One region of the Clostridium sp. Marseille-Q7071 genome, then DNA from elsewhere that is predicted to be linked to it. Evidence: a T-box and tRNA genes for the amino acid it is inferred to sense, from the RefSeq annotation. Region 1 holds a T-box; the other holds one or more tRNA genes.
What was found. A T-box is a leader RNA that pairs with one kind of tRNA and senses whether it is charged. The one in region 1 lies ahead of tyrS (tyrosine--tRNA ligase), so its partner is inferred to be a tRNA-Tyr.

Region 1 (13,264 bases):
GAGTTAATGGAATATTAAATTTGAGCATTTCCTTTAATATATACTCATCGCCTTTTGAAATTTTTAATCCTAAGTTTTTTATTACTTCTTCTAATATGCTTTTGCTCTCTAAAGGTATTAAGGCTTCTAGAGGTTTACTGTCCCCACCTAATACTAAAGTTAATTTTCCTTCACTAAAATCATCTACTACAAATTTTAATAAATAATTTTCTAACAGGGTATCCTCAATAAAGCCATCTATTTTAGCAGGAAATTGTCTTCCATCTAAAAGTCTTATTACAATTTCACCACTTTCCTTATTGATATTTAATATCCTTGCACTAAAGCTATCTCCCTTTCTGAAAGTAGTTTTATTAAAATCTTGCTGAGTAGCCTGATTTTGAACCATGTTGATTTTCCAAATACCAGACATAATATCTCTCCTTAAAGGTATCTATATTTACTTTAATTATCGTAAAGAATCTATATTTATTGATAACATAAAGGAAAGCTTTTATAATATTTCTGTTTCTATACCCTCAATATTGGCCTCACAATTTTTTTCTATATAATCTATAACCTTTTGTAATACACTATCACCATGACTGCTACTACTACTCACTAGCGCAATTCCAATTACTATAGTTTGATGTATATCTTGATTTTCTACCTCTGCAATAGACACATTAAACTTATGTTTTACCTTATCTATTATACTTTTAACAATCATCCGTTTTTCCTTTAATGAGTGTACCCAAGGTGCACCTAATTTTATTTTCGCTATAGCTATAATCATAATAACATCTCCTATAAATAGATTTTGTTAATTTATTTAAAATAGTATTTAAAGATAAAATAAATATTTTCTTTAAAATGTCTAAATATATTATTTATGTTCTAATAATTACTATTCCTTTTTCTATTATAATATATAAAAAAGGCCTCCCGATTTTCATCAGTAAGACCTTGTCCAATTCTTTTTATCTATTTTGCTTGCTCTAAAGCTTTATCTACAGCTTCTACAACACCATTACTTGATCCTGTTGCTCCTGAAATTGCTTCTATTTTCTCAGTTGTTTGTTTTTCTTTAATTGTTTTGATTATCTCTTCTATCGCTTTATCTCCAAGACCTTCAGTTTCTTTTTGCTCAACAACTTTAATATCTTCTATTTTTCCATCCTTAACTTCTACAGATACCTTTATATCACCTTTAAATCCTTTTCCAACACCTTCATGGATTCCGTCTTTGTAAGCCGCTTCTTTACTTCCACATCCTACTAATATCCCCATTGTTAATATTGATGATAATAATACGATTACTACTTTTTTCATTCTAAATTCCTCCTTAGTGATATTAAATTTTCAATGCAAATAATTACTAATATCACATAACAAAATTATTCTTTGATAATTTCTCTCAATAAATATACCATAATTTTTCTACATTGTATACAGTTTGTTTTTAACTCATTTTACTCATAGTTCCCCATAATGTTCCATTATAAAATTAATATATATCTAAAATAATTGTTACTTATTTAATATCTAAATTTATAATTCACAGTTTATACTTATAAATGCTTCTACTATAAAAAACAAACTTATAAAGAATTTATTTTACTAGCAATAGTATTATTTTAAATTTTTTGCTGCAGTTTGTCCTGCCCTTCTTCCATAAACTATTATATCTGCTAGTGCATTTCCGCCAAGTCTATTTCCACCATGAATTCCTCCAGTAACCTCTCCTGCTGCATAGAATCCTGATATAACTTGTCCATCTTCACCAATTACTTCTCCATCGGTATTAATTTTAACTCCACCCATAGTATGATGAACTGCTGGTGTAACTTCAATTGCATAAAATTTTGGACTTTCTAAACTTACTGCCATATCAGTTCTTTGGAATTCTGTATCATTGTTAGATTTTTGAGCTTTATTATATGTTTCAACTGTTGTAGTTAAATTAGCTTTATCTATATCTAATTTTTCAGCTAATTCTTCTATAGAGTTTCCCACAGTAACTAAATCCATACTAAAATATTCTTCTATAGATTTTAATCCCTTTCTCAATTCTTCATCAAAAAATAAGTAACCAACCTTGTCTTTTTGATCTAATATAGCTTTTGAAACAACATCTCTAGTTAATAATTCATTGATAAATCTTTTACCATCTTTGTTTACAAGTATTGCACCATTACCTCTTACTGCTTCAGTAATCATAATACCTTTTCCTGGAACTACCGTTGGGTGAGTTTGTATTTCACTCATATCTACAAAAGCAGCACCTACTTTTTTAGCTAATACAATTCCATCTCCAGTAGCCCCCGGGTGATTTGTTGTATCAAATCCTTCTAACTCAGCTTTATTTTCTACAACCATTTCCTTATTAGCTGAAAATCCTCCAGCAGTTAATATAACACTTTTAGTATTTATTGTGTATTCTTTACCTTCTTTATTTGTAGCTTTAACAGCTGAAATTTTCCCTTCTTTATCTTTAACTATTTCCACAGCCTCATTCATCGTTCTAATATCAATTTTCTTATCTTCTGAAACCTTTTTTAATGTTGAAATTATATTAGGTCCTACCGCTGATCCCCCTGTTGGCCTATGAATCCTTCTAACTGAGGCCCCTCCTGCCGCTCCAACATCTGATAAATCAGCACCTAAACTTTCTAACCATTCAACAGTATCTTTTGCTTCTTCAGTTAATACTTTAACTAACTCTTCATTATTCTTATTATATCCACCTTTCATAGTATCTTTAAAGAATAATTCGGCACTATCTTCAATTCCAGCTTTTTCTTGAGCTTTTGTTCCAGCAGCATTCAATCCACCTGTTGCACGAGTTGTATTTCCTCCAACCATAGGCATCTTTTCTAAAACAACAATTTTAGCTCCACTTTCCTGTGCCTCAACAGCTGCTGCAAGACCTGCCCCACCTGCCCCTATAATAACAATATCTGCACTTTCCGTTTTACTTCCACAACCAACTAATAACGGAATAGTGATTATAGCTGTCATTGCTAAGGCTAATATCTTCTTTTTCATTTTTCTTCCCCCTAACAGAAATTATCTATGGCTAGAGCATATTTGTTAAATAATAAACAATCAATATTTTGTTCTTATTATTTATTTTGTTCTTTTTGGTCTAGAATCTTATATACATGACAAGGCCTACCTATTTTCCCATATTCTAATTCAATATAAAGCCTACCTTCTTTTAACATATATTCAAGATATCTTCTAACTGTAACCCTTGCCATGCCTATATTTTCAGAAAGTGCTTCTGCTGTAAAGCAACAGTGTGCATCATCGTTAATATAATTCCAAATCTGATTATATGTGTGAATATTCAGTCCTTTTGCCAACTCTATTTCTCTCTCATTCTCAGACATATTTTTATAATTTTCTTCATTATTTAGAACATATTGATCAATAGTTTTTTGTTCTATAGAAATTAGTTTATTAAAGGTTTCCATACGTTTTTTATAATTATATAATGCCTCTTTAAATCTATCAAAAGTAAAAGGCTTTATTAAATAATCTATTGCTCCATATCTAAAAGCTTCTTGCACAGCTTCAGAGGTTCTATCAGCAGTAATCAATATTACATCGCAGCAAATCCCTTCATTTCTTATCCATCTAATAAAATCTAATCCATTCTCATTTGGAAGAAATATATCTAAAAGCACTAACTGTGGATTTTTACTTTCTATAATTCTTTTTTTGCTTCTTCTAAATTTCCTACTGCTCCACATAGTTTAAATCCCTTTAATTTATTTAAAAACATTGAATTTATTTCTCTTACCATTGGATCATCCTCTACAATTAAAACATTAATCATTTTAAATATCCTCCTCTATTTTGGAATTGTTACATACCAAGTGGTCTTTTCATCAGTAGTAAAGTATATATTACCCTCTATCTCTTTTATTATTTTCAATATATTATAAAGTCCATGTCCTCTATCACCAAGTTTTGTTGTAAAGCCCTGATTAAATATTCTATCTTCTATATCTTTTGATATCTTATCTCCATTATTACTTATTTCTATTTGAATCTCCTGGTCATAATCCATTATAAACACTGTTATTTTAGCATTTTCTTTTCCTATAACTGCATCAATGGAATTTTCAATTAAATTTCCTAATATAATTGCAAACTCATCTATTGTTATGACTTTAGGAATTTCCCTCAGTTCACAGTTGCTATCAATCTGAAAATCTATCCTTGCTTCAGATGCTTTATTATATTTTGCTAATATTAATCCGGCTATAACAGGTTCTTTAATTTTATTATTTAATAAATCTAAAATATGCGTTCTCGCTTGTGCAGTATTATGTATAAACTCTAAAGCTTTTTTATATTCTTCTAGTTGAATAAGCCCTGAAATTGCATGGAGCTTATTCATAAATTCATGATTTTGTGCTCTTAAAGACCACATAAGTCTTTTAATTCCTGTAAGCTCTTCAGCCATAAGCTTAACCTTTGTAAAATCTTGAAAAGTCACAATAGAACCTATGATATTACTTTCATTATTAGTGATAGGATAATAATTACTAATAACTGTTTTTCCTAAAGGAAGTTTTTCTTCTACATTTGTAATAGGTACTCCATTTTTTAACACTATTTTTAATTTATTAAAATGCTCAATTTCTTTTAAAGTTCTTCCTACATATTTTTCCTCAGCTAAAAATTCTCTAGCATTTTTATTTACTACTGTTATTATTCCTTCTTTATTTGAAGCTATTATTCCCTCATTCATACTTTCTAAAATTGCTTCTCTTTCGCTAAGTACCCAAGCTATTTCATCAGGCTCAAGTCCGAAAATAGACTTTTTAATGTTATGAGAAATTATAATAGCTCCTACAATTCCTATTATAAGACCTATAATTACATAGGGAAGAAAATTTATCATTAAATCTGTGTATTCGTCATTAAAACTCCCTAAGAATAATCCTACACAAACAGCACCAACTTGTTTTCCATCTCTATATATAGGTGTAAAAGCCTTAATAGATTTATCTATATCTTCAATTGTGTCTGTAGTAATATAACTTCGTCCTTTTGATAATACAATATTTTCTCCCTCATTAATAAAAGCTTCCCCTAAGCTTTCTGTAAGATAATGAGAATATGCAATACCTTTCATGTCCATCACTACAATAAATTGACCTCTTGTTTTAAGTCTCAAGGCTTCTATTCTAGGCTGTATTTTATAAATTCCTTTTTCCATTCCTACATTATCTATAACTACTTCCATAGCTGCAACAGAGGTAGCCATATTCATAACAGCCTTACCTTTTTCTTCTTTTAATATCATCTTGGAATAATTCATAAAAAAATAAGTTACAATAATTAAGGTAAAACATATTATACTAGTTACTAAAATTATCATTTTATTTTGAAGTTTCATTAAAACCACCTTTATTTAAAATACTTGTATACATATATTTTTAAAAATACCATTATAATACATAAACAAAAGAAAAACTGCTAACATTGTTAGCAGTTTTTCTTCTATTTAACTTCTAATTTATAGAATTTTTTCTTCCCTCTTTTTATTAATGCATATCCATCTTTTATAAAATCTATAGAGAATTTAGCATTAACATCCTCTATCTTGGTTTCATTTATAGTTAATCCGCCTTGTTGTATAAGTCTTCTTCCTTCTGCTTTAGATGGTACTATTTCTGTTTGAACCAATATATCTAATATATTACCTTCTAACATATCATTGCCTATAGCCACTGTAGGCACATTAGACATATCAACTCCACCACCAAATAAGCTTTCTGCAGCAGTCTTAGCTTTTTCTGCTTCTTCTTCTCCGTGAACAAGCTTTGTAACTTCATAAGCAAGTACTGTTTTAGCTTTATTTATTTCAGATCCTTCTAATGCAGAAAGTCTCTTAACTTCATCCATAGGTACAAAAGTTAATAATGATAAACATTTCTCAACGTCAGCATCATCAATATTTCTCCAGTATTGATAAAAATCAAAAGGAGAAGTTTTTTCTGGATCTAACCACACAGCACCATTTGCAGTTTTACCCATTTTATTTCCTTCACTATTAGTTAATAGTGAACATGTCATACCATATGCTGCTTTACCTTCTTTTCTCCTTATAAGCTCCATACCTGCTAAAATATTGGACCATTGGTCATCTCCACCTAATTGCATAGTACAATTGTATTTTTGATTTAATACTAAGAAATCATATCCTTGCATTAACATATAGTTAAATTCCAGGAAAGATAATCCTTTCTCCATTCTTTGCTTAAAGCATTCTGCTGTAAGCATTCTATTAACAGAAAAATGAACTCCTACTTCCCTTAAAAATTCAACATAGTTAAGATCTAATAGCCAATTAGCATTATTTTCAAGTATAGCTTTATCATCACTAAAATCTATTAATCTTGATAATTGTTTTTTAATACCTCTAATATTCTCATCTATATCTTCTCTTGTAAGCATTTTTCTCATGTCAGTTCTTCCTGATGGATCTCCTACCATTGCAGTACCGCCACCAACTAATGCTATTGGTCTATGACCTGCTTGTTGCATATGGGACATAAACATCATAGCTATAAAATGTCCAACATGAAGACTATTTGCTGTTGGGTCAAATCCTATATAAAAAGTAACTTTCTCTTTTCCTAATATTTCTTTCATTTCTTCTTCGTGTGTTAACTGTTTTAAAAATCCACGTTCTTTTAAAACGTCATATACATTTGTATTACTCATTTTAATTCCTCCCTTTGTAGTACGATATTAATTTTAATAATAATTAGCTATATCTCTTTTTGAATTCAAAATTTAAAATTATCATTGAAATTTCTTTAAAAATACTTTTTTAAAGCTTTTATAGTTTTTTAAATAATAAAAGTCCCTAGTTAAAAAACTAGGGACGAAATTTTCCGTGGTACCACCCAAATTGATTTTGTAAAAAATCCACTCATATCTTGTAACGTAAGAAATGCCGTATCAGCCTACTATTAAAATCTAAGTTCAGCCTAAAGCTCAAGAATGTATTTCATTATGTTCCTCAACTGATTTACACCAACCATCAGCTCTCTTTATGATTTCCATAACTACTTATTTCTATCATCGCCTTTAAATATAAAATTTATTATTACTATAATACTATTATTCTTTAGTAAATACAAGTATAAATTATATAAAATAACTGGGTTTAACTAATATATCTCTTTATCTCATCTGGTAACTGTCTAGGATCTCCACTAATATTTATGAAAAACTCAATGTTAAACTCTTGAGTCAAATATTCAATTTTATAAAATAATTTTTTCATTTCTTCCAAGGATGAAATTACTCCATTCATAACTCCGTCTATCATAATAGCTTCAATGTCATAGTCTTGTGCTATCATTCCACATAAAAAACCATAGAAATCTTTTGCATTATCTACTTTAAAGTCCTCTGCGCATATAAACCTTATCTTCCTATCTAGTTCAAAAACCATTCTTCTGTCATCATCAACATAAACTAAGTTACCCTTTGCCTTCGAAACCTTGTCATTTGCTAAGCTAACAAGAGCCTTTGTTTTTCCTGAGCCTTTTTTGTTACAGAATACATGAATCATTTTTAACGCCCCCAGACTTATTTTATTATTTAATTATTACTATGAGTTACTATGTTTGAGTTATATTCATTATATATTATTCAGAATATTTTTACAATAAACTATTAGGAAAATTTTCAATTAATGTAAAATCTATTTATAAATTTCTCACTTTTACAATAACTAAATCTTATATAATTATTCATTTTAACCTATATTTTATAAAATAATCTTTGGTCTTGAAATATTTTTTTATGCTAGTTTTGTGATTATTTTTGAATTTTTTGAATTTTAAATTATATACTATTTTTTGCCAATAATTTTTTTTTCCATATGCTCTATAATCCTCTTCATAACTGGCTTTTATATTATTTTATGCAGATGATAATTTTAATTTACTCATATACATAAATTGTTACTTTCATAAAAAAATTTCCACTTATTTTGAAAAATTCTATTGTATTATATAATAATTATGCTATAATAATATTAGGGTTTTATTCAACTCTAATAGATTGAACAAGGTTAATTAGAACAAGGCAATTATCCCCTCCTTTAATCGAGGAAAAGAAAGTGATAGTATCCATTGTTTAATTAGTCCTTAGATTAAAAGGAGGTCATTAATAATGGCAGATAGAAATATTACTTGTAAAGATTGTGGAAAAGAATTTGTATTCACTGAAGGAGAGCAAGCTTTCTACAAAGAAAAAGGATTCGAAAATGATCCAGTAAGATGCCCAGAGTGCAGAAAATCTAGAAAAAATTCTAGAAATAACTATAGCAAATAATAACTAGAATACTAAGAGAGCAATTGCTCTCTTTTTTAATTTTAGACCATATGGATAATATTCTTAGCATAAAAGGCTTTATATAAAAAATAGAGGGAAGTATACCCTCTACCTTATTAAAACTTTATGTATTTTTTTAATTGTGTCGCTAGTGGTAACGCTATAACCATACCAGCTGCAACTTGCAATGCATTACTTGGAATAGCTACTATTGCATTAGGTAAGCCATATATTATCCAACCTGCAAAAAAATACCCTATTATCATAACAACTCCTGAAATAACAAAAGCAAAGAAGTTGTTCATAAAATTTTTCCCCTCATAACCATTTCTATAAGCTAAAGCACCAGCAATATAAGCCATTGAGCCTTTTATTATAAAAGTAAATGGAGCCCAAATAATATATGGGGAAAGCACATCAAATAAAGTCATTCCTATCGCTCCTGCCACAGCTCCCTTTTTCCTACCTAACAATACTGCTGCAACAAAAATTGCACTATCACCTAAGTGAAGTACACCTTCTCCAGAAATAAATGGTACATGTATTATACTAGTTGCAATATAAATTATTGCAGCCATTATAGCAACTTGTACTAATGATAATGCTGTATTACTATTTACACCATTCTTAGTAGTTACCTTGTTATTTCCCATACTAAACACTCCTCCATAAAGTTTTCCCATATTAATTATACATATAAACAAAAAAATTACAATGTTTTGTTTATAATATTTAAAAAGTTTTGTATATTTTATTGTCCTTTAGAGGAAACTAATTTTAATTGCAAATTTATAAGTGAATAGTTCTATTAAGTTTATAAATTTGTTTTAAAAGAAAAAGCTTATATATAATAAGTAAAATTTTATTTATTATTCTGCTTTTCTATATATTGTCTACAGTTAAAGCATTTTTATAAAAATATTCAAAAATTCTTTGAAGAAAGGTAGGTGAAAACCGTTATTGTTACTTATAAAAATCTATTATAAAACTATTTATCTTTTTATTCATTGAATATGTGACATTATATTAGTAAATATAAAATTACAACTATACTTTCACTTATGCTTAATAAAGCTTTAAGTAGATAAGATACTTAATAAATTAATCATTAGAGTAAGCATTTCTGCGTATTATGAGTTACATAGAAATTTGATCTCTTCTAGTGATATATAAAATAAAAATAGCATTTTATGAAGATGAACAAATTAAAGATAAAATCAACAATAAAGTTTTATAATATTTTTATTAAATTTTATAAGTTTTACATAACGGATGATAGCTAAATGACATATTTACGGTGGTTTGGCGGTTTTATGTTACTACTATTATTAATATGTCTCTTCTTTTTAATTGGTGGAAATTTGATAAATGTGCTGTTAATAATCAGTTTGTTTACTATAATTCAAGATATATTTCATAAATATTTACGTCCATAAAACATCTCTAAAAGCGGAGTCAAAAATGATTCTTAATTTTTAAATTCCTTTTTCCAATCTATCTATAATTAGTTTTTTAAAAGCAAGAAAGCGTGAATTCATCACGCTTTCTTTGTTAGGTATTTCAAAATATCTTAATCATTATTTTTAGCTATATCTGATAATACTAGGCCATCATTATGCTCTAATGCCCAACTTATTCCCCAATCATTTTGGAAAATCAGTAAATCTCTATCTTTAAAGTCTTTTACCACTTTAGTATCACTAGTAATATTCAATTTTTCTGCTGGTATATCAGAATTTTCAATCCATCTTATATTTCTAAAGGAAAGCATATCCATTTTAATATCAACATTATACTCATTTTTAAGTCTAAATTCTAAAACTTCAAACTGGAGTACTCCTACAACACCTACAATAATTTGTTCTGTACCTATATGAAGTTCTTTAAATACTTGAATAGCACCCTCTTGAGAAATTTGAGTTATTCCTTTTATGAATTGTTTTCTTTTCATTGTATCTACTGTTCTAACTCTAGCAAAATGCTCTGGTGCAAAAGTTGGTATTCCCTCAAATTTTAACTTATTGTTTGGAGAACATAGTGTGTCACCTATACTAAAAATACCTGGATCAAATACCCCTATTATATCTCCAGCATAAGCATTCTCTACTATTTCCCTATCCTGTGCCAAGAATTGCTGAGGTTGTGAAAGTTTAACTTTACTATTTCCTTGAATGTGGAAAACTTCCATGCCCTTTTCAAATTTCCCTGAACAAATTCTCATAAATGCTATTCTATCTCTATGTGCTTTGTTCATATTAGCTTGTATCTTAAAAACAAAGGCAGAAAAATCCTCTGAAAATACATCTATTTTACCTTTATCTGATATTCTAGGTAATGGTACTGTAGTTAAATTTAAGAAATGCCCTAAAAATGGTTCTACTCCGAAATTTGTTAATGCACTTCCAAAAAACACAGGAGTTAATTCTCCTCTTTTAACTTTTTCATAATTAAAATCATCTCCTGCTACATCTAAAAGCTCTATATCTTCTAAAAGTTTTTCATATAGTGAATCTCCAATAGCTTCTCTTACTGCATCTTCATCTTCCATAGGAATTATATCTGTTTCAACTTCAGTTTGTCCATGGTTCCCTGCATTAAATATTTCTATTTCTTTTTTCTCTCTATCATAGACTCCTTTAAAGTGAATTCCTGTACCTATTGGCCAATTTATTGGATAAGATTTAATTCCAAGTTCATTTTCAAGTTCTTCCATAAGTTCAAAAGGATCTCTTGTTTCTCTATCCATTTTATTTATAAAAGTAAATATAGGAATTTCTCTTATACTACAAACATGAAATAACTTTCTTGTTTGTTCTTCAACCCCTTTAGCCCCATCAAGTACCATAACTGCACTGTCCGCTGCCATAAGAGTTCTATAGGTATCTTCACTAAAATCCTGATGTCCTGGAGTATCTAATATATTTATACAAAATCCATTGTAATTAAACTCCATTACTGAAGAAGTAACGGAAATTCCTCTCTTTTTTTCTATTTCCATCCAATCCGAAACAGCATGTTTAGCTGTTTTCCTAGCTTTAACAGACCCTGCAAGTCTAATAGCTCCTCCATATAAAAGTAACTTTTCTGTAAGTGTAGTCTTACCAGCGTCAGGGTGAGAAATTATAGCAAAGGTTCTTCTTTTTTCAATTTCTTTTATGTAATCGCTCAAAAGTACCGCTCCTTTATTTAAATATATTAACTATTTTATCCTAAATCTTCACAAAATATATAAATTTAAAGTTTTATAAATATCCATATAACTATTATTGTAAAGAAAAATTTAACTATAATAAATTGAAACAATTTAAAATAAACTTTTAATTAATTATATAAATATTTTAAAATAAAACTATAATTTATTGTATATTATTATCACTTTAATCTTTAGTAAAATTAGCTAAGTTAATAAAATTTTTATAAGATTTAGGCTATGTTCTGTAAATAAACCTACCTTATATAATATCATATTGATTTGTATAAAACAATTTTTAAAAATATTTTTTAGTTAAGATATAGATGTACTACTTTCCAATTTAATCTATACATTTTATAATTACATTATTGAATTCTTTAAATTTCTACCTTATACAATTGAAAATTGACAATAAAGAATTAAAATAAAAAAGACATTTAGTGACTAAAATATAGTCTCTAAATGCTTTCTCCCGCAACTTCTGAAGTTGCACCTTTTATCCCAATTATGTCTAATATTTGTTTCGCTCTTTCTCTAGTGTTTCCCGTTAATTTAATATACGGTACAGACTCTACATCTAAAAACTGTTTAATAGCTTCATCTACTTTGCTGGCAGTTTCTTCATCTTGCCATCTAACTCCATCTTTAGAGTATCCAAATTCTCGTCCTACATAAAATATATAATCGTATTTTGAAATATCTCTAATTGCAAGGCCATAAAGATCTTTTAATATCTCTATTTCTTTTACAGTGCGTTTTTTATCACCTAACATAAACCTTGCATATATGTATGGAACAAAAGTAGCATAATCAGTAATAGCATACTCAAAAATTTCTAGCTCTTCTTCTAACTTAGCTTGGCCTAAATATATACCATATTGTTCAGAGATAGTTTCAATCATACCCTTTTCTCTTAAATATTCTGTACTATATTCTGCCGCACAGCCTACATCTAATCCTAATATTTTCATATCAACATATAATTGTTGTATAAGTGTAGTCTTTCCACATCTTGGTCCACCCAAAACTGCTATTCTAGTAGTCATTGCTTATGACCTCCAAATATTTTAATTGCATAGTAAATTATAGCAATTTACTATGCAATTTTCAACATTTTACTTAGATATGAAGCAAAATCTCTTAAATAAATCTAATTATCTTGGTATAAGTCCAATCTTTTTCTGCATTTTTCTTAATGTCTTTGTAGCTACATAATTTGCTTTTTCTGAACCTTTTTTATATATTTCTTCAAGATAATCCTTGTTTTCTAGAAGCTCTTTAACTTTTTTTTGAACTGGCTCAAGCTCAGAAATTATTGCTTCTCCTACATCCTTCTTAAATTCTGCATATCCTAAACCTTCATATTTCTTCTCTATTTCTTCCATTGTCATTCCTGTTATAGTGCTTAGAATGGTCATTAAATTTTTAACTCCTAATTGGTCATCATTATATTTAACTACACCTAAGCTATCTGTAACAGCTCTAGAAATTTTCTTTCTTATAACCTCAGGTGGATCCATAATTAATATATATCCATTTGGATTATTTTCAGATTTAGACATTTTCTTCTCTGGATTTTGTAAATCCATTATTTTAGCTCCAGTTTTACCTACATAAGCTTCAGGTATTACAAAAGTAGGACTGTATAGCCTATTAAATCTTTCAGCTAAATCCCTAGCAAGTTCTAAATGTTGTACTTGATCAACTCCTACAGGCACC
Region 2 (19,078 bases), 1.7 Mb from region 1:
GTAAAACTAAGTGATGAACAAAAATTAAGTTTAAAAGAAAAACTAGAAAAAAAATATAATAAAGAGATTGTAATTTCAGAAAAAGTTGATGAAAATTTATTAGGCGGTATGTTTATAAAAGTTGGAGATGACGTTATAGATGGAACTGTAAGGAATAGATTTGAAGCAATGAAAGGACTTATGGAAGAGAAGAGAACAGATAAAGTTTATTTGAAAGATAAGTTTAAAGTATTAACAGGAATAGTTAAAACCGTTAATCCACTTACTGAAATTCAAAGAAAAAATCTAATAGCTAATCTTGAAAAGTTCTATGAAAGAAAGTTCGTTATTGAGGAAGTTATAGATAGTAGTATTTTAGGTGGAATTCATGTAACTGTAGGTGAGGATGTAATTGATGCTACAGTAAAAGGAAAGCTTAGTAACTTTAAGCATAGAGGAATTTTATTTAAAGGACCATTATCAGACAGAAGTTTTGAAGAACTTGATGAAAGTATAGACGAACAACAAAAATTAAGAAACTATGATAATAAAAAGAAAACTATTGAGGCTGAAGTTAGAACAGCAACTTCTTTAAATGATACTCAAAGAAAAGACCTAGAAAAGAGATTGTCAGAATTCTATAGCGTTAATGTTGTTATAAGAGAAGTTATTGATGAAAATATTTTAGGTGGAGTTTATATCAAAATAGGAGAAGATATAATAGACGGTACCGTTAAAGGTAAGATAAAGAATATGAGACAATCCGTACATTAAAAGTAGATATGTCTTTATATAGGATTGAGGTGAAATAATGCATATTAAACCAGGAGAGATAACAGCTCTTCTAAAAAAAGAATTAGATAAATACGAAAATAAGATTAATACCGTAGATGCAGGCACCATAATTCAAATAGGTGATGGTATAGCTAGGGTATATGGATTAGATGATTGTTTAGAGGGAGAGCTTTTAGAATTCTCTAATAAAGTATATGGTATGGCTCTAAATTTAGAGCAAGACAATGTAGGGTGTGTTTTACTTGGTTCAGAAAAAGGAATCAAGGAAGGCGATATAGTACACAGAACTGGTAAGATTGTAGAAGTACCAGTAGGTGAAGAGCTGATAGGTAGAGTTGTAGATTCATTAGGAATGCCTATTGATGGTAAGGGACCAATAAATACAACAGAATTTAGGCCAGTTGAAGTAAATGCGCCAGGTGTTATTGAGCGTCAATCAGTTAAACAACCATTACAAACAGGTATTAAGGCAATTGACTCAATGATTCCGATAGGAAAAGGTCAGAGAGAGCTAATTATAGGAGATAGACAGACAGGAAAAACAGCTTTAGCTTTAGATGCAATATTAAATCAAAAAGGTAAAGATGTTATTTGTATTTATGTTGCAATAGGCCAAAAACAATCAACGGTTGCACACATAGTTAACACTTTAAAAGAAATGGGTGCATTAGATTATACAATTGTAGTAGCTTCTACTGCTTCACAATCAGCACCACTACAATATTTAGCACCTTTTGCAGGTTGTAGTATGGGTGAGTATTTCATGAATAAAGGTAAAGACGTTTTAGTGGTATATGATGACTTATCTAAGCACGCTGTTGCTTATAGAACAATGGCATTACTACTTAGAAGACCACCAGGAAGAGAAGCCTATCCAGGAGATGTTTTCTATTTACATTCAAGATTATTAGAAAGAGCTGCAAAACTTTCTGATAAGTTAGGTGGAGGGTCATTAACAGCTCTTCCAATAATAGAAACTTTAGCAGGTGATGTTACAGCATATATACCTACTAACGTTATTTCTATTACTGATGGTCAAATTTTCTTAGAAACAGAGTTGTTTTACGCTGGACAGAGACCAGCGGTTAATGCAGGTATATCAGTTTCTAGGGTAGGAGGAAATGCTCAGATAAAAGCTATGAAGCAAGTATCAGGAACATTAAGATTAGAACTTGCTCAATATAGAGAGTTAGCATCTTTTGCTCAATTTGGCTCTGATCTTGATAAAGAAACTAAAAGAAGGCTTGAAAAAGGTAGAAGATTAGTTGAAATACTAAAGCAAGATCAATACGTTCCTATGCCAGTTGAAAAGCAAATTATGATTTTATATGCAGGTGTTCATGGACATCTAATGGATATACCTGTATCTAAAATTAAGGATTTTGAAAGAAATTTCTTAGAATTTATGAGTACACATTATAAGGAAGTTGGAGAACTTATATTAAAAAGAAAAGAATTAGATAAAGAAATTGAGGATAAACTTGTAGCTGCTATAGAAGAGTTTAAAAGTGAATTCTCATTAGAACTATAGGGGTGTAGAAAATGAGTGCAACAGGACTTATAGTAATTAAGAGAAGAATTAAATCTATAAAAAACACTAGGAAAATTACAAAGGCATTAGGACTAGTTGCTACCTCAAAGCTTAAAAAGACGAGACAAAAATTGTCCGCTAATAACTACTATTTTAAAGAGTGTGAAGAAGTATATAATGAGGTTTTAAAAAGCTATGAAGATGAGAGTATTTACACCGTCAAAAACAATAGTTCTAAAAAATTATATATTGTACTTACTTCTGATATGGGTTTATGTGGTTCCTTTAATGGTTCTATAGTAAATTATGTTATAGATGAAATTGAAAATAATAGAGAAGATAGTTTAGTACTAGTTGTAGGAGCAAGAGGAAAAACATTGTTCAATAGATATAAGGTTGACACAGTGGCAGAATATGTTGACGTAGGTGATGTACCTACAGTTAAAGAATCCTCAGCTATATACAATCATGCCTTTGATTTATACAGAAAAGGAGAAGTTTCAGAAGTTCATATTGTTTATACAGAGTTTATTTCTCAGCTTAAAAAACAGGTTAGAATGGAAAAAATACTGCCAATTAATATGGAGAATTTTACTCATTCTAATGGAACTTTGGAGTTTAACACTAATTCAGAAACTTTAACTGAAAATGTAATAGATTTATATTTAAATGGAAAAGTGCTAAATTCTATGCTTCATTCTAAGGTTTGTGAACAAAGTTACAGAATGGAAGCTATGGATGGAGCAACTCGTAATTCAGATACCTTATTGGATGAGCTTAACTTAAAGTATAATAGAATAAGGCAAAGTGCCATAACTCAAGAGCTTTCAGAAATAGTAGGTGGAGCACAGGCACAAGAATAATTCTAAAAAGACTGATGAATTTGGAGGGGTAATATGTCACAGCGAATAGGAAAGGTCGTACAAATTATAGGACCTGTTATAGATATAAAGTTTGAATCAGGATCACTTCCAAATATATACAATGCTATAGAAATAAAAATGGATGGTAAAACTATAATTGCAGAAGTTGAACAACATATAGGTGATGATATAGTAAGAACTATAGCAATGGAAAGCACAGAAGGTTTAAAAAGAGGAGTTAAGGCAGTAGATACAGGAAGAGCAATTGCAATCCCTGTAGGTAACCCTGTACTTGGAAGACTTTTCAATGTACTAGGAAAGCCAATTGATGATCAAGGTGAATTTAATGGAGAAAGCTATTACACAATTCACAGACCAGCACCTTCCTTTGAAGAACAATCTGTAGAACCTGAGGTTTTTGAAACTGGAATTAAGGTTATTGATCTTATAGCACCATACCAACGTGGAGGGAAAATAGGTCTATTTGGTGGTGCAGGAGTAGGAAAAACTGTATTGATTCAAGAGCTTATAAATAATATTGCAAAAGAACACGGTGGACTTTCTGTTTTCACTGGTGTTGGAGAAAGAACAAGAGAAGGTAATGACCTTTATAACGAAATGAAGGAATCTGGAGTTATTAACAAGACAGCTTTAGTTTTTGGGCAGATGAATGAACCGCCTGGAGCGAGAATGAGAGTTGCGTTGACAGGTCTTACAATGTCTGAATACTTTAGAGATCAAGGTCAGGATGTTTTGTTATTTATAGATAATATATTTAGATTTACACAAGCAGGCTCTGAGGTTTCAGCATTACTTGGAAGGATTCCAAGTGCTGTTGGATATCAACCAACACTTGCTACAGAAATGGGAGCACTTCAGGAGAGAATTACCTCTACTAAGAACGGCTCTATAACTTCTGTTCAAGCAGTATATGTTCCAGCAGACGACTTAACAGACCCAGCACCAGCAACAACATTTTCACACTTAGATGCAACAACAGTTCTTTCAAGATCCATAGTTGAGCTAGGAATATATCCAGCAGTAGATCCGCTAGAATCAAGCTCAAGAATGCTTGATCCTAGAATTGTTGGAGAAGAACATTATGAGGTAGCTACTAATGTTAAACATATATTAGAAAGATATAAAGAACTTCAAGATATAATTGCTATATTAGGAGTAGATGAGCTTTCAGAAGAAGATAAACTTGTAGTTGGTAGAGCAAGAAAAATTCAGAGATTTTTGTCTCAACCATTTACTGTAGGAGAACAGTTTACAGGAATTAAAGGTAAATATGTGCCTATAAAGGATACTATAAGAGGTTTTAAGGAAATCCTAGAAGGTAAACATGATGGGTTACCTGAATCTGCATTTTTATTCGTTGGAACTATTGACGAAGCAGTAGAAAAGGCTAAAACTTTAGAATAAAATTTATGAAAGAGGAAAGCTATGGAGAAGAGTTTCAAACTTATAATAATGACTCCAGATAAAGAATTTTATAAAGGTGAAGTTGTGAAATTAAACTCAGAAAGTAGTGAAGGAAGATTTGGAATACTTCCTAACCATATATCTATGGCATCTGACTTAGTACCAACTATAACTACCTTTCAAGATATAAATGATAGAGAATTTCATGGCTTTACATCTAACGGAGTTATAAAAGTAAAAAATAATGTAGTTACAATGCTATGTAGTGTGGCTGAGTGGCCAGAAGACATAGATGAAGAAAGAGCTAAATCTGCTAAAGAAAGAGCAGAAGAACGGTTAAAAAATAAAGATAATATAGACATTAAAAGGGCAGAAAGAGCTCTTAGAAGATCTTTAATGAGACTTAAAATATCTTCAATAAAATAATTAATCAGTATTTTGATATATTGTATATAAATACTGCAATGTAAGCTTCCACAGATAGGATTACTATTTGTGGAAGCTTATTTTTTGTCTAATATAAATATCTTTAGAATTTTTAACTAGCTATTTTTAGGGAAGGCTTAAATTGCGGTTAAAAGAACTTTGAAAAAGATATCTTTTTTATTAGACAATGTGTTAAATATAAAATGTAAAATTTTAAATGTATAATCTTGTCGATTTCCTAGGAAATATATATTTAAGGATAAAAATTTCTACTTTAATACATACTATGTATATATTATCTTGGAAAGGAAGAGGAAAATGGAGAATAATAGAATTAAAGTGCCGGATTCTTCTGTAGTTAATATTGAATACGAGTATGAGGAAGCAGTAAAGCAGTTTATGAATAATAGCATAGAATTAGATGGAGAGAAGTATATTGATTTAAATACTGCCATTAAACTATTAAAAAATGTTTCTACTTTTTCTTCGTTATTTAATTAGTATTAAATAAAGCTACAATTATGGATTTTTATTATGATTTTTAGGAAAAGTGCCTAGTCACTTTTCTTTTTTTATGTAATTGATAAATATATTTTGAGATTTTCTTTAAACTTAAAATAGTATTATATTTAATTTTTATAATATTTATGTTTGTAGGAAAATTTTAATAGAGATTTGATAATTTCTAATTTTTATCTATAACTATATAATATTTATTATTTTAAATCTTTAATTATATATGTGAAAAGTTATGATAATTAATAATATTTTTTTTATTTTTCTACATTATTAAACAATAATGCACAATTTCGATGCTTTGGTTATATATTAATAATATATAATATATCAATTCCCTAATTATTAACCCTCTTCTTAGTTGAGGAGGGATAATTTATTATTTTCCTGAATAAGGGAATAAAATTTTATACCCAAGTCAATAATTTAAGTGAATGGGGGAATTGGTATGATTAAGAGAAAAAGAGCAGTAATTTTTTTGATAATGACTATAGTTATAATTAATTTTAATATATTTTTCTTTCAGGCTAAAGAGAGGACAGACGTATTTAATGAAATCTTATCTACAACAAATAGTAATATAGTAGAAGTTTCTATTACGACCACCTTTAAGGCAGATAAAAACTATGATTACTACTATGAAAACTTGTTACTATTATTAAGAGAATACACAACTTCAATAGAAGAGAAAACAATATATGATAACTCTAATTATAGAGAATTTAAGTTTGATAAGATTTATGGTTATATTGAGAAAACTTGCTATAAAGACGAAACTCTAATAACTATAAATTTAGTAGAAAAGACCAATGAAAATAAATTAGAAGATTTAAAAGGGGTATTAGATAAAGTGTTATCAGAACATGCTTATAATGTACAATATTATCGTCAAGTTAAGTCTATGCTTGAAGAAAAGAATTTGAAAACTATTAATTATAGTATAATAAACGCTTTAGAAAACAAGAAAGCTATAGGTTTAAATACTGTAAAATTGAATAATGGTTATAGCACTATTTGTAATACTAAAAATTATGTTGCTAAAAGAGTAAATAATGAATTAATAGACTTCCAATTTGCTGTTGTAAGATACTCTTCAGGTAATTATTTAATTATGGGTACCCCAGAAATAACCTTAGCGTTTTAAATCAGCACTATTGATGGAGGATTAACATGGATAAATTTATTTTAAAAGGTGGTAAAACATTAAGAGGAGAAGTGAACATAAGTTCAGCTAAAAATTCAGTGTTGCCTATATTAGCAGCGACCATATTAAGCGGCGGACAGTGTACTTTGAAAAATGCACCTATGCTAGAAGATGTTTATGTGCTTTGCGATGTGTTAAGGTCACTTTATGCAGACGTAGATATAGATTCCAAAAGTAATATTGTAACAATAAATACTTCAAGATTAAATGATAGTAATGTTGATCATGAATTAGTGAGAAAGATGAGAGCTTCCTTTTTAATAATGGGAGCAATGATTGGACGATTTGGAAGGTTTAAAATTTCTCTTCCAGGAGGATGTAATATAGGATCAAGACCTATAGATTTACACTTGAAAGGATTATCAGCTTTAGGAGCGGATATTACTATGGGTCATGGATATGTAGAGGCTACGGCAAGAAAGCTAATAGGCAAAAAAATATATTTAGATTTTCCTTCTGTAGGAGCAACAGAAAATATAATGATGGCGGCGGTTTTAGCAGAGGGAGAAACCATTATTGAAAACGCAGCGGAAGAACCAGAAATTGTTGACTTAGCTACTTTCCTAAGAAAAATGGGTGCAGATATCCAAGGTGAAGGAACAGACACCATAATAATAAAAGGTGTAGATGCATTAGATGGAGTAAGTCACACGCCTATATTTGATAGAATTGAGGCAGGAACGTTTATGATAGCCGCTGCTATTACTAAGAGCAGAATAAAGATAAATAATATTAATGAAGAGTGCTTAAAACCAATTATTGCAAAATTAAAGGAAATGGGAGTTACAATTGAATGTGATAGTAATAGTTTAATTGTTGATGGCAATAGTATATTGAAACCTATAGATATAAAAACTATGCCATATCCAGGATTTCCAACAGATATGCAGTCTCAAATGATGAGCCTCTTATGTACGGTAAAAGGAACTAGTCTAATAACAGAAACTATATTTGAAAATAGATTTATGCAGGTTGGAGAGCTTATAAGAATGGGAGCAAATATTAAAATAGATGGAAGGTGTGCGGTAGTAGAAGGCGTAGATATTCTCACAGGTGCAGAAATAAAAGCAACAGACTTACGTGCAGGTGCGGCGTTAGTATTGGCAGGACTTTGTGCTAAAGGGGAAACTATAGTTTCAGATGTATTCCATATAGATAGAGGATACGTTTCTATAGAAAATAAATTGAGAGAGCTTGGAGCAGATATTGAAAGAATTAAAGTATAGATAAAAGAGATTATGGATTTTATTCATAGTCTCTTCTTATTTTACTTAAAAAAGTTCTTTTATTTTCTTACTTAAAGGTATTAATTATATTACTGTAAACATCAACTTTAAATTTAATATTACTATAATAATTTTTAAAATAAATTAGTGGTTATATTATTAGATATTTATTAATAAATATCTAATAACTTTAATAATATCTTAATGACAATATTATAAACATATATAGTAAATTAACATTAAAGCTTATGAAATACTGAGTGGGAGGAGAATAAAATGAGATCTACAAATAACTATAAAAATATAAACAAATGTAAAGGGATAGTCTCTGAGGATTTAGCTTCACAAATTATTAGAGTGTTAATATTTTTAGCTTTAGGATTTGTATTTTTATTATTATCAACTTATTTCATTTTAGGAGATAATAAGGAAGAAACTACTAATCCCTTCGAAATAAAAGAACAGGAAGTCAAAATAAAGGATGGTAAGAGTGAAAAGGGGACAGCAACTACTTATAATATTAACGTACCTATAGTAAAAATTTATCTTAGTAAAGAGAATAGAGTTGTAGAACTACCATTAGAAGAGTATATAAAAGGAGTAATCAGTAGTGAAATGCCTATAAATTTTGAAGTAGAGGCTTTAAAGGCACAAGCAGTAGCTGCAAGAACATATACCATCGCACATACTAAAGTATTGGGAGGAGGATGCTCAAAAGGAAATGGGGCAGATCTTTGTGATACTATTCATTGTCAAGTTTATATGAATAAGGAAAAAAGAATGGAACTTTGGGGAGATTCGGCAAATGAAAATTGGAAGAAAGTTGAGGAAGTTGTGAAAGCAACAGAAGGTCAAGTTATTACTTATAATAACGAATTAGCAAGAGGCGCATATTATTTTTCAACTAGTAGTGGAAGAACAGAAAATTCTGAGGATGTATTTGTTAATGCTCTTCCATATTTAAGAAGTGTTGAAAGTGAAGGCGAGGAACAGGCACCTAGATATAAAAGCACTGTGAAAGTACCTTATGACCAGTTAGTAGATAAAGTGAATAATGAATATAATGCCAATATGGTAGTAAGCAATATTAAAAGTCAAATTAAAATACTAGGACGAACTGAGGGGGGAAGTGTCAAGGAAATAAAGTTAGGAGATACCGTTATAGCAGGAACTAAATTTAGAGCGTTATATAATTTAAATTCCGCTAATTTCAATTTGAATTTTTTAGATAGTGAATTAGAAATAAGTTGCAGCGGTTTTGGACATGGTGTAGGTATGAGTCAGTGGGGTGCAAACGCTATGGCTAAAGATGGGAAAGATTATAAACAAATATTAAGTCATTATTATAAAGGTGTAGAAGTAACTAAAATTAATAGGTAAATTTAAAAATAAAAATTAATTATCTTTAAAAATTAACTAATCAGCATTCTATAGATAAACTACCTAAAAAAGTTAATGTATAGCTAATATAGTTAAACTGTTGCATACTTTAATCCATAACTCACAATGGAAAATTCACAATTATGGTTGAAATTAATTTCTTAAACTAATTTTTTACTAGCAATATCTTACTAGTCCTTTATAAGAAGTGATTCATCACTTTAAAAATAAATAATTTTAAATTTTTCAGCTTTTACTAAGAAATACCTACGCATTTTTAATCAATTATTTTATTTGTAATGTTTTAAATATGAATAATTAAGGAAAATATAATATTAATGAACTGACTTTTTTAAAAAGTTTTTAAGAAAAGTGATAAAATCGCTTTTCTTTTTTTTATAAGTAAATATCTTTTATTATACATAAAATTAATTAACTATTTTTATATTTACAAAATATATAAGTATTCATTATTATAGTTCAATTTCAATTAAACCTTATTATTTTTAATATATTTTTATTTATATTAAAAATATATCTATAAAAACATACTTATACAAATATATATATTAATAAATTAATTTAAATAGTAAATTTAGTCGAAAAATAAGGAAAAAATTTCATATGCAAATTGAATGAAGTTATTTATATAGGACAACAATATTAGTGGAGGTGTTTTTATGGATAATAAATCTAAATTTAAACAATTCTTGAAGAAGGAGGGCTTCTACGTAATCTTATTTGTATGCTTATGTGCTGTGGCTACAGTAGCAGTTATAACAGCTGGAAATAGAAAAGATGTTGCTACTAATCCACCTGTAATAGAAGAAACTGCAAAAGCTGAAGGTGATGCAGTAGTAGATCCTAAGAACTTTAATGATGCATTACAGGTTAAAAAAGAAGAATTAGAACCTGTACCAAATATTCAAGTTCAAAAGGAAAATGATAGTAAGGCTGTATCAAAAGAAGCTAATAGTGAAGCTATAAATCCTGTTAAAGGTTCGTTAGCAAGAGCTTATTCAGAAGATCCTGTATATATGGCATCAACTAAGGATTATAGACCACACTTTGGTATGGATATTAAGACTGAAAAAGGAGCATCTGTTGTGGTGGCTATGGATGGAGTTATTAAAACCATAGATGTTTCAACAGAAGGAACATATGTAGAAGTGGATCATCAAAATGGAGTTCTTACTAAGTATTGTAACTTAGAAGAAAAAGTAAACGTTAAAAAAGGTGATAATGTTAAAGCTTCTCAAGAATTAGGAAAAATAGGAAATACAACAAACTTTGCTTATGAAGAATATGGTCCACATTTACATTTTGAAGTATTAAAAGATGGTAAAAATGTAGATCCAGCTAAATTTGTTAGTTATAAAAAATAACTATTTAGTTAACCATTTATCTTAAGTGAAAAATATTAGTTCATAACTAACTTAAATATTAGTCATTTTCCGATTATGTCGGAAAATGACTGATAACAAAGTAATTTAAACCAAGTTTTTAGCATATTTATAAATATAGAAGGGTTAAGGAGGTAACACTTTGAAAGACTACATCGAAGATAGAGTACTAGAGGTTGCAAAATATATCATTGAATCTCAAGCTACTATTAGAAAAACAGCTGTAGTATTTGGGGTAAGTAAGAGTACTATACACAAGGATATGACAGAAAGATTACCCAAGATAAATCCAAAGATTGCTGAGGAGGCAAAAAATATTTTGGATTTAAACAAAGCTGAAAGGCACATAAGAGGCGGTAAGGCCACAAAGATGAAATACAAAACGATTGAAGGATAAAATATTTCGTATTATAATAAGAGAATATAAAAGATTTTTATTATAAGTCTGTATATATTAAAATACGAAAGAGCAGGAGTGAATTTTAAGATGTTTTTTTTCGGAATGGGGACAGACATGGGTATAGATTTGGGTACCGCTACAGTGCTTGTGTATATTAAAGGAAAAGGTGTTATTTTAAAAGAGCCTTCAGTAGTTGCCATAAACAAAAATGCAAATAAGGTTTTAGCAGTTGGAGAAGAAGCTAGAAAAATGATAGGAAGAACTCCAGGAAATATAGTGGCAATTAGACCACTAAGAGATGGAGTAATTTCAGATTATGATGTAACAGAAAAAATGCTTGAACACTTTATAAGAAAGGCTTGTGGAAATAAGAAATCAGCTCCAAGGGTAGTGATTTGTGTTCCTTGTGAAGCTACAGAAGTTGAAAGAAGAGCAGTTGAAGATGCAGCAAGAAATGCTGGTGCAAAAAAAGTTCATTTAATAGAAGAGCCTTTAGCTGCAGCGATAGGTGCAGGTCTTGATATTTCAAAGGCAAGTGGAAATATGGTAATTGATATTGGTGGAGGTACCACAGATATCGCAGTTATTTCATTAGGTGGAATGGTTGTTAGAGAATCAATCAAAGTTGCGGGAGATAATTTTGATGAATCAATAACTCGTTATATAAGAAAGAAGCATAAACTTATGATAGGTGAAAGAACTGCTGAAGATTTAAAAATTAATATAGGTTCTGCCTATAAAAAAGAAGAAGAAATAAGTATGGAAATAAGAGGAAGGGACCTTATTACAGGACTTCCCAAAAATATAGTTGTTAATTCAACAGAAATGAGAGAGGCTCTAGGAGAGGCAGTAGCAGCTATAGCGGAATGTACTCATGCAGTATTAGAAAAAACTCCACCTGAACTTGCAGCTGATATAGCTGAAAAAGGTATAGTTATGACTGGTGGTGGAGCACTTCTAGATGGATTAGATAAGCTAATACAAGATTATACTAAAGTTCCTGTATATGTAGCTGAAGATTCAGTTTCCTGTGTTGCGCTAGGAACTGGTAAAGCTTTAGACTTCATAGATAAAATGGATGATTCATTCAGCGGAGAAGATTTATCATTTTATTAATTTAATATAAAAGTTAGTTATTAAAAGGACATACTCTAAAGTATGTCCTTTTAATTTTACCCTTCTCAGCAAAGCTTCACCATTTTAATTCGTAAAAGTCCTTCAGCCAAGGCAATATTACTAAAACTTATTGCTTAAAGGCTGGATGCTTTAGAAGGAAGGATAAGAAAGTTGCGTACAGGAAAATTGTATATATTATTTAATTAGTAAAATGAGAAAATTTTAAAATTTCTTCTTTGTAACTCTATCTTACTTTACAATTCTCTACATTAAAGCAACTATATTCTTTATTTTGATACTGTAGATTGAAATGAAAAAGTCTCTCTAAAATTAGAGAGAACTCTTTAGGATTCTTTTAAAATTTCTTCGTTAAAAACTAAATAATAAGAGTGTATTAGTGCGCGAGTTACTACTTTAGATAATTGCATTATTAGATTTAGTCTTATATTTCTATTTGTAAATAATTCAGTATCCTCACTAGAATCGACAATTCCAATTATAGATATATCCCCTACTTGAGGAAGTTGTTTTCCTACACCTTTTCCAGGATTAATGGGGAAATCTCTTACTTGTATTTCTCCTATACTTGAAAAAGGACCTAAGCAAGCATCTATACCAATTATTTTTGCATCTGGATGTTTGATTTTTATTTGAGATAGTTTACTTTCAAGATTTAAGGCATGAATAGGTTCTGATATTGTGCCATAAACTGGTAGTGGGAACTGTTTCTCCTTTAAAAAAGTTCCTACTAAAGGTCCTAAAGAGTCCCCTATGCATCTATCAGTTCCTATGCAAATAATAATAGTATTTTCATCCAAGTAGTCTTTAATAAAATTTGCTAAATTATAATAGGCTAAGGGACTGTTATAATGTGTCTTCACTCTAGTCACCTATTACACCTCCTAATTAATTATTTATAATTATATTTTGAATAATGTGTATTCTTAATTAATTAAAAATTAAAAGTATAAAATATAGGAATAAGTATATTAATATTCTATTTAATCAAAAAGCTATATTAAAATTTAATATTGTTTAAAGAACTCAAATATTTATCTTAGGATTTTATAAATACATTTACTAATTATCAAAGAGGAATTAATAAGTTCATAAATTAAATAATATTAAAGAATTTTATACACTATATACAATAGCCCTAATAAAATATATATGCTAAATAATATATAGTAATTATTGAATTTTATAAAAATATAGAGATATATAGGAAAGTAAAGCAATTAAAAGAAAAACTAATAATTGAAAATATAAGTATTTAAGATATGTTTTTAATTGCTATTGGAATTGCTAAAGATTACATCGTAATAAATGTATATTTGCTAAATTTTAGGTAAAGAATTATAAAAGATATTTTAACTACAAGGATGTGATGTAATGAAAAGAAAGATTTATTCTTTTATAGTTATTCTTTATACTATATTTACTATATGCATTTTAAAATTTTATGCTACAGATAAAAGAGACGAAGAGATAGTATCAAATATATTTAATAGAGACAACATAATGATAAATAATAATCAAATTTTCAGTATCCATGAAAAAAATGAGCTACATAAAGAAAAAGATTTAGAAAAAGAAGAAAAACTAGAAAAAAATATTCAAATAGATAATAATAAAAGCAAATTTAATGACAGAAATTTGGATACGAAACTATTTTTAGATGAAGTTGATGAGAATACAGAAGTAATAGTAGAAGGAGAATTCGATTCTTATAATATTGAGCAGAGGAAAAAAAATTCAGTAATAAAAATTCCACCAGAAGAGATTGAAACAGCATTATCCATTAATGATAAAGTGAAGCTTTTTACAATAAGTGATAAAATACCAAAAGAGGAACAGAATAAAATTAACGATTATCTCCAATATAAAAATCAAAAAATAGGAGTAAGAAAGAGCTTAGATGTATTAGAAAATTATTTATCAGAAAAAGAGCTTTATGAAGTTAAGAAAATAGCGAGAAAGTTCATAGATATGGATACTGTAGAGAATGCTGATTAATTTATATAGTAAATTTCTTAAAGATAATAATTTAAATATATTTTAGTATTTTCTAAGGCCAAGGTAACATTTTTATTTTTGAAATCTATATTATAACTAGAAGAATTTAAAATATTTTAGGAGTTGGTGATATGCCTTCTAGTAATTTAGCTTCAGTGTCAAATTTAATTCCTGCAATTTATAGTTTGGAACCTAAATCTATACTAGAAATAGGAGTTGGATTTGGCAAGATAGGATTTTTAGTTAGAGAATATTTAGATTTAAGAGAGAATAATGATGGTGGATATGCACCTTGGAATATATTAATAGATGGAATAGAAATATATGAGAAATATATCACACCAATACATGGTTATATTTATGATAATATATATATTGGTAATGCAATGAATATTTTAAATAAAAAGGATTTTCCTAAATATGACTTAATAGTACTTGCAGATGTTATAGAGCATTTGAAAAAATCAGATGGAAAAAAGCTATTAGAAGCATGCTTTAAGACATCGGATAGTGTTATAATATCAACACCATATATTTTTTATAAACAAGATGAATGCTATGGTAATGATGCAGAACAACATCTAAGTGGATGGGATATTAGTGAATTTAGAGCTATGGGAGCAAAGTATGTTTGGATATCGGGAATACTTTTATTTTCTATATTTACAAATAAAGTATTAAACTATAAAACAGATAATTTTTTAGATGATTTATTATTTGTAACTCCACAATTACATCATATTAAAGATTTAATAACAGTTTATTTATCCACTGATCAATATGACCATTGTATAGAAGCTTGTGAAAAATATGAAAAGTTTTTTAAAGATGATTCATTCTTTACAAACATGAAAACAGTTGCTTTAAATATGAAAAACAAAGAAGAGTTGCAATAAACTTTAATTTAATATATAAGATATACAATAATCATAATATGAGCAAATAGCGTGTATTGAGGAATTTTGATGCACATTATTTAATTGAATCTTTAGCTTTGAAATAAATCATATATAATTAAAACAATAATTGTAGCTATACGAAATATGAAGTAAAAATAAGAAAAATGGAGATAATAAAGTATAAATACTGAAAACGGTATAAAAAAAACTTGAAAAAATAGTTATAAAATTATATACTATTCCTTGTCAATGTTCTCAGGAATTTTCTGAAGAACTTGTGAAAATACTGGCATTCATTGATAGTAGAGTAGCTAATTTGTAGTGAATAAGTTTAAGTTCTACTTTAAATAGTCAGTTTTATAACGTGGAGGAGTTCCCGAGAGGCCAAAGGGGGCAGACTGTAAATCTGTTACGTTTCGTTTCGATGGTTCGAATCCGTCCTCCTCCACCAAATTATGGTCGCATAGCTCAGCTGGGAGAGCATCTGCCTTACAAGCAGAGGGTCACAGGTTCGATCCCTGTTGCGACCACCATTAAAAATTGTATAATATGCTGGCATGGCTCAACGGTAGAGCAGCTGACTTGTAATCAGCAGGTTGTAGGTTCGATTCCTATTGCCAGCTCCATAATACATGGAGGAGTTCCCGAGTGGCTAAAGGGGGCAGACTGTAAATCTGTTGCGTTTCGCTTCGATGGTTCGAATCCGTCCTCCTCCACCAAATTATGGTCGCATAGCTCAGCTGGGAGAGCATCTGCCTTACAAGCAGAGGGTCACAGGTTCGATCCCTGTTGCGACCACCATTAAAAATTGTATAATATGCTGGCATGGCTCAACGGTAGAGCAGCTGACTTGTAATCAGCAGGTTGTAGGTTCGATTCCTATTGCCAGCTCCATAATATATGGAGGAGTTCCCGAGTGGCTAAAGGGGGCAGACTGTAAATCTGTTGCGTTTCGCTTCGATGGTTCGAATCCGTCCTCCTCCACCAAGCAAAAAGCTACATTTGTTACCTTATTTTGAGGGCTCAAATGTAGCTTTTATTTTATAAATAATCATGTTTTTATACGTAGCAGTCAGAAGTCTGCTACGTTTTTTATTGCTTGTATACTGGAATTAAATTCCTCGTTTTTCAGACGAAATCCTTAAATTAACTTATTAATATGAAAATATTGCTTTATTTCTACTATTTTTCAATGATGCTTTAGTGAAAGTTTTAAGGCATGGCCAATAATGCATTAAAACAAATATCTTATAATATAATTAAAGTATGCATTTAGATATGGATTTATTTAAATTTGGAGGATAATAGTATGAGAGAAACGATTTACAATGTTTTGTCTAATATTATATTGCGTAGTCGTAATGCAACTAATGCCAAAGCTAATGTAGTCACATCAAGGCAATTTCCTTACGAGATTGAAATTATCGCTGAGAATCTATATGTACCGTGGGCTATAGCGATAAGCGATGAAGGCAAAGTGTATTTTACGGAGCGGTCTGGAGCAATTAGAATAATTGAAGATGGTAAACTTAATACTCAGCCGCTCATTACATTTGGTGCACCCTTTACAAGTCAGGGGGAAGGTGGATTAATGGGGATTGTGCTAGATCCAAATTATTCACAAAACCGTTATATGTATGTTATGCATTCATATGTAGAGGGTAATCAAATCTATAATCGTGTTGTCAGATTAGTTGAACAGAATAACAAGGCAACCATTGACCGGATTCTTCTAGATAAAATCCCTGGTGGACAAATTCACAATGGAGGAAGGATAAAGATAGGACCGGATCAGAAATTATATATAACAACAGGAGATGCAGGAAATTCTGCATTAGCACAAGAGGTAACCAGCACAGCGGGAAAGATACTGCGAATAGAATTAGATGGCAGTATTCCTGAAGATAATCCAATTATTAATTCACCTGTTTATAGCTTAGGGCATAGAAACCCTCAAGGCTTAGCGTGGAATTCAGAAGATATCTTGTATGAATCAGAACATGGACAGACAGGACATGATGAAATAAACATTATACGACCAGGAGCTAATTATGGATGGCCTCTCGTTCAAGGAAACGAAGAATCCAAAGAAGTTGTAACACAAAAACCTTTGATACACAGCGGAGAAGATACATGGGCACCTTCTGGTATTGCCTTCGTAAATCAAGGACCATGGCAAGGAAAATTACTAGTTGCTACTTTGCGTGGAGAACAACTACTTGCAATTTCATTAAATGAAAAAGGAACAGAAGTGGAGAATGTGGAATCATGGCTAAAAAGTGAGTATGGACGTTTGCGTGAGGTTATTCAGGCGAAAGATGGATCAATTTATCTGACAACTAGTAATATGGATGGCAGGGGCAATCCTAATATAGATGATGATAAGATTATCCGGCTCATTCCGAAAAAAAGTGATATTTAGAGAGCAAAAGAGAAACCACTTTGCTCATGGTATCATGTGAAAAATTTTTCGAGCTGCTCTCATGGATTATGCAACATCTTTCTTGTTCATTAATCCTACTTGCTTTTCTTTTGAAAAAAAGAAAAATAGGCAAAAGAAAACCAAATTGTGCTCACGTGGCCGATTGTATCTAATAGTGAGCTTGTTCCTATAGGGGTGATTGTAATAATCATAATTCTCAAACTAACAGTATTTTAATATGCTATTGCTACAGATAATAATCATAGAGAGCAAGAAAACAATGGCATTTATATTTACTTAACTTCCCAAAAGATATCTTTAGTAAGATGTCTTTTCTTATTTTCATAGAGAATTAATAGAAAAATTTTATCATTTTGAGAGTTATATAAGCAATATTGACAAGAAAATTCCATTATGCTAGTATTATCTGTAATTATTAGGCTGTAACTCCTATTGGTACTGTTGATTTTGTAATTTAGACGATTTCTAAGTGGTTAAGAGTACAGACTGTAAACTTGTTGGTGATTTGGAGACTTAATTCTCCACCAAAAACTAACTACTTAATGAATATATCAAGTTTTATGGTAAAATATTTTTTAATTACTAGAAAGGCAATTATAAATATGGAATATAGATTTCACATAGATATAAAAGAAGGATATGAAGACATGCTTATGCAATATTCAGAAATGCGAAGGCGGTTTTCAACGATACGTGATTTCAAAGCCAATCAAAATGACAAGGAAACTATATATGATATAGATTCCAACTATGGAGAAGGATGCATAAAAGTTTATAAACTAATGGGAAATGTAACACTTACAATTTTTGATGTAGTCTTCCACCATGATATTATAACAGAGTTTGATTTATCACAAGAATACTTTGAAGTAGAATACTGTGTTGCTGGTTGTTTATCCATAAAAGAGTCCAAGGTCGGCAATATGTGTTTGACTCCAAATGATCTTTCTGTATCAATGTCTCGAGGAACATGTGGTTCAGTAAGATATTGTGCCGGTCAGAAATATCAAGGGATCTCCATTACTGCTGAAAAAGGGACTATTGATTCTTATTTCGGAAGTTGTGGAATTGAACTTTGGGAGGATACAATAGAACAATTGGAAAATACACTTCGACAACAGTATTATCAAGGAATAAAAGTATCTCCTGAAATTGGAAATGTATTTTTACAAATATTCAATTGTAGTTTGCCTAAAAAATCAAAAATTTTATTTTTGAAAGTAAAGTAATGGAAATATTCTCGAAAATAGTATCCTATGAAATCCTCGGAACAGACATAATAGAGCAAGTATCTTTGAGTGAATTTGAAATCAATCAAATTAAAAAAGTACCAGAAATACTAATGACGAATTTATATGAACTTCCAACTGTCAGTACCCTATCAAAGCAATTAGCTCTTAACAGAAACAAATTGGCTAAAGGCTTTAAAATTGTATATGGAGACACTATCTTTAGA

Region 2: it encodes a tRNA-Tyr, which carries the amino acid that the T-box ahead of tyrS (tyrosine--tRNA ligase) is inferred to sense. The anticodon was not compared.

Annotation. Positions count from the first base shown of each region.
Region 1 is NZ_CBCOPR010000001.1:1,905,342-1,918,605, reverse strand. Features, by position in the region: gene ACWPW7_RS08870 (hypothetical protein) at 1-412, opposite strand, end outside; gene ACWPW7_RS08865 (DUF503 domain-containing protein) at 494-775, opposite strand; gene ACWPW7_RS08860 (FMN-binding protein) at 964-1,311, opposite strand; gene ACWPW7_RS08855 (flavocytochrome c) at 1,612-3,027, opposite strand; gene ACWPW7_RS08850 (response regulator) at 3,105-3,737, opposite strand; gene ACWPW7_RS08845 (hypothetical protein) at 3,692-3,823, opposite strand; gene ACWPW7_RS08840 (ATP-binding protein) at 3,839-5,395, opposite strand; gene tyrS (tyrosine--tRNA ligase) at 5,500-6,726, opposite strand; T-box leader at 6,883-7,099, opposite strand; gene ACWPW7_RS08830 (hypothetical protein) at 7,175-7,585, opposite strand; gene ACWPW7_RS08825 (zinc-ribbon domain-containing protein) at 8,191-8,352, shown strand; gene ACWPW7_RS08820 (ECF transporter S component) at 8,469-9,005, opposite strand; gene ACWPW7_RS08815 (peptide chain release factor 3) at 9,923-11,521, opposite strand; gene ACWPW7_RS08810 (AAA family ATPase) at 12,004-12,591, opposite strand; gene trpS (tryptophan--tRNA ligase) at 12,700-13,264, opposite strand, start outside.
Region 2 is NZ_CBCOPR010000001.1:242,138-261,215, reverse strand. Features, by position in the region: gene ACWPW7_RS01195 (F0F1 ATP synthase subunit delta) at 1-753, shown strand, start outside; gene atpA (F0F1 ATP synthase subunit alpha) at 791-2,305, shown strand; gene atpG (ATP synthase F1 subunit gamma) at 2,317-3,168, shown strand; gene atpD (F0F1 ATP synthase subunit beta) at 3,202-4,593, shown strand; gene ACWPW7_RS01175 (F0F1 ATP synthase subunit epsilon) at 4,615-5,019, shown strand; gene ACWPW7_RS01170 (hypothetical protein) at 5,338-5,520, shown strand; gene ACWPW7_RS01165 (hypothetical protein) at 5,984-6,679, shown strand; gene murA (UDP-N-acetylglucosamine 1-carboxyvinyltransferase) at 6,706-7,965, shown strand; gene spoIID (stage II sporulation protein D) at 8,242-9,345, shown strand; gene ACWPW7_RS01150 (peptidoglycan DD-metalloendopeptidase family protein) at 10,026-10,730, shown strand; gene spoIIID (sporulation transcriptional regulator SpoIIID) at 10,891-11,145, shown strand; gene mreB (rod shape-determining protein) at 11,236-12,264, shown strand; gene yyaC (spore protease YyaC) at 12,609-13,154, opposite strand; gene ACWPW7_RS01130 (hypothetical protein) at 13,657-14,280, shown strand; gene ACWPW7_RS01125 (hypothetical protein) at 14,412-15,176, shown strand; tRNA gene ACWPW7_RS01120 (tRNA-Tyr) at 15,546-15,630, shown strand; tRNA gene ACWPW7_RS01115 (tRNA-Val) at 15,637-15,712, shown strand; tRNA gene ACWPW7_RS01110 (tRNA-Thr) at 15,731-15,805, shown strand; tRNA gene ACWPW7_RS01105 (tRNA-Tyr) at 15,814-15,898, shown strand; tRNA gene ACWPW7_RS01100 (tRNA-Val) at 15,905-15,980, shown strand; tRNA gene ACWPW7_RS01095 (tRNA-Thr) at 15,999-16,073, shown strand; tRNA gene ACWPW7_RS01090 (tRNA-Tyr) at 16,082-16,166, shown strand; gene ACWPW7_RS01085 (PQQ-dependent sugar dehydrogenase) at 16,489-17,601, shown strand; partial or broken gene ACWPW7_RS01080 (helix-turn-helix domain-containing protein) at 18,225-19,078, shown strand, end outside.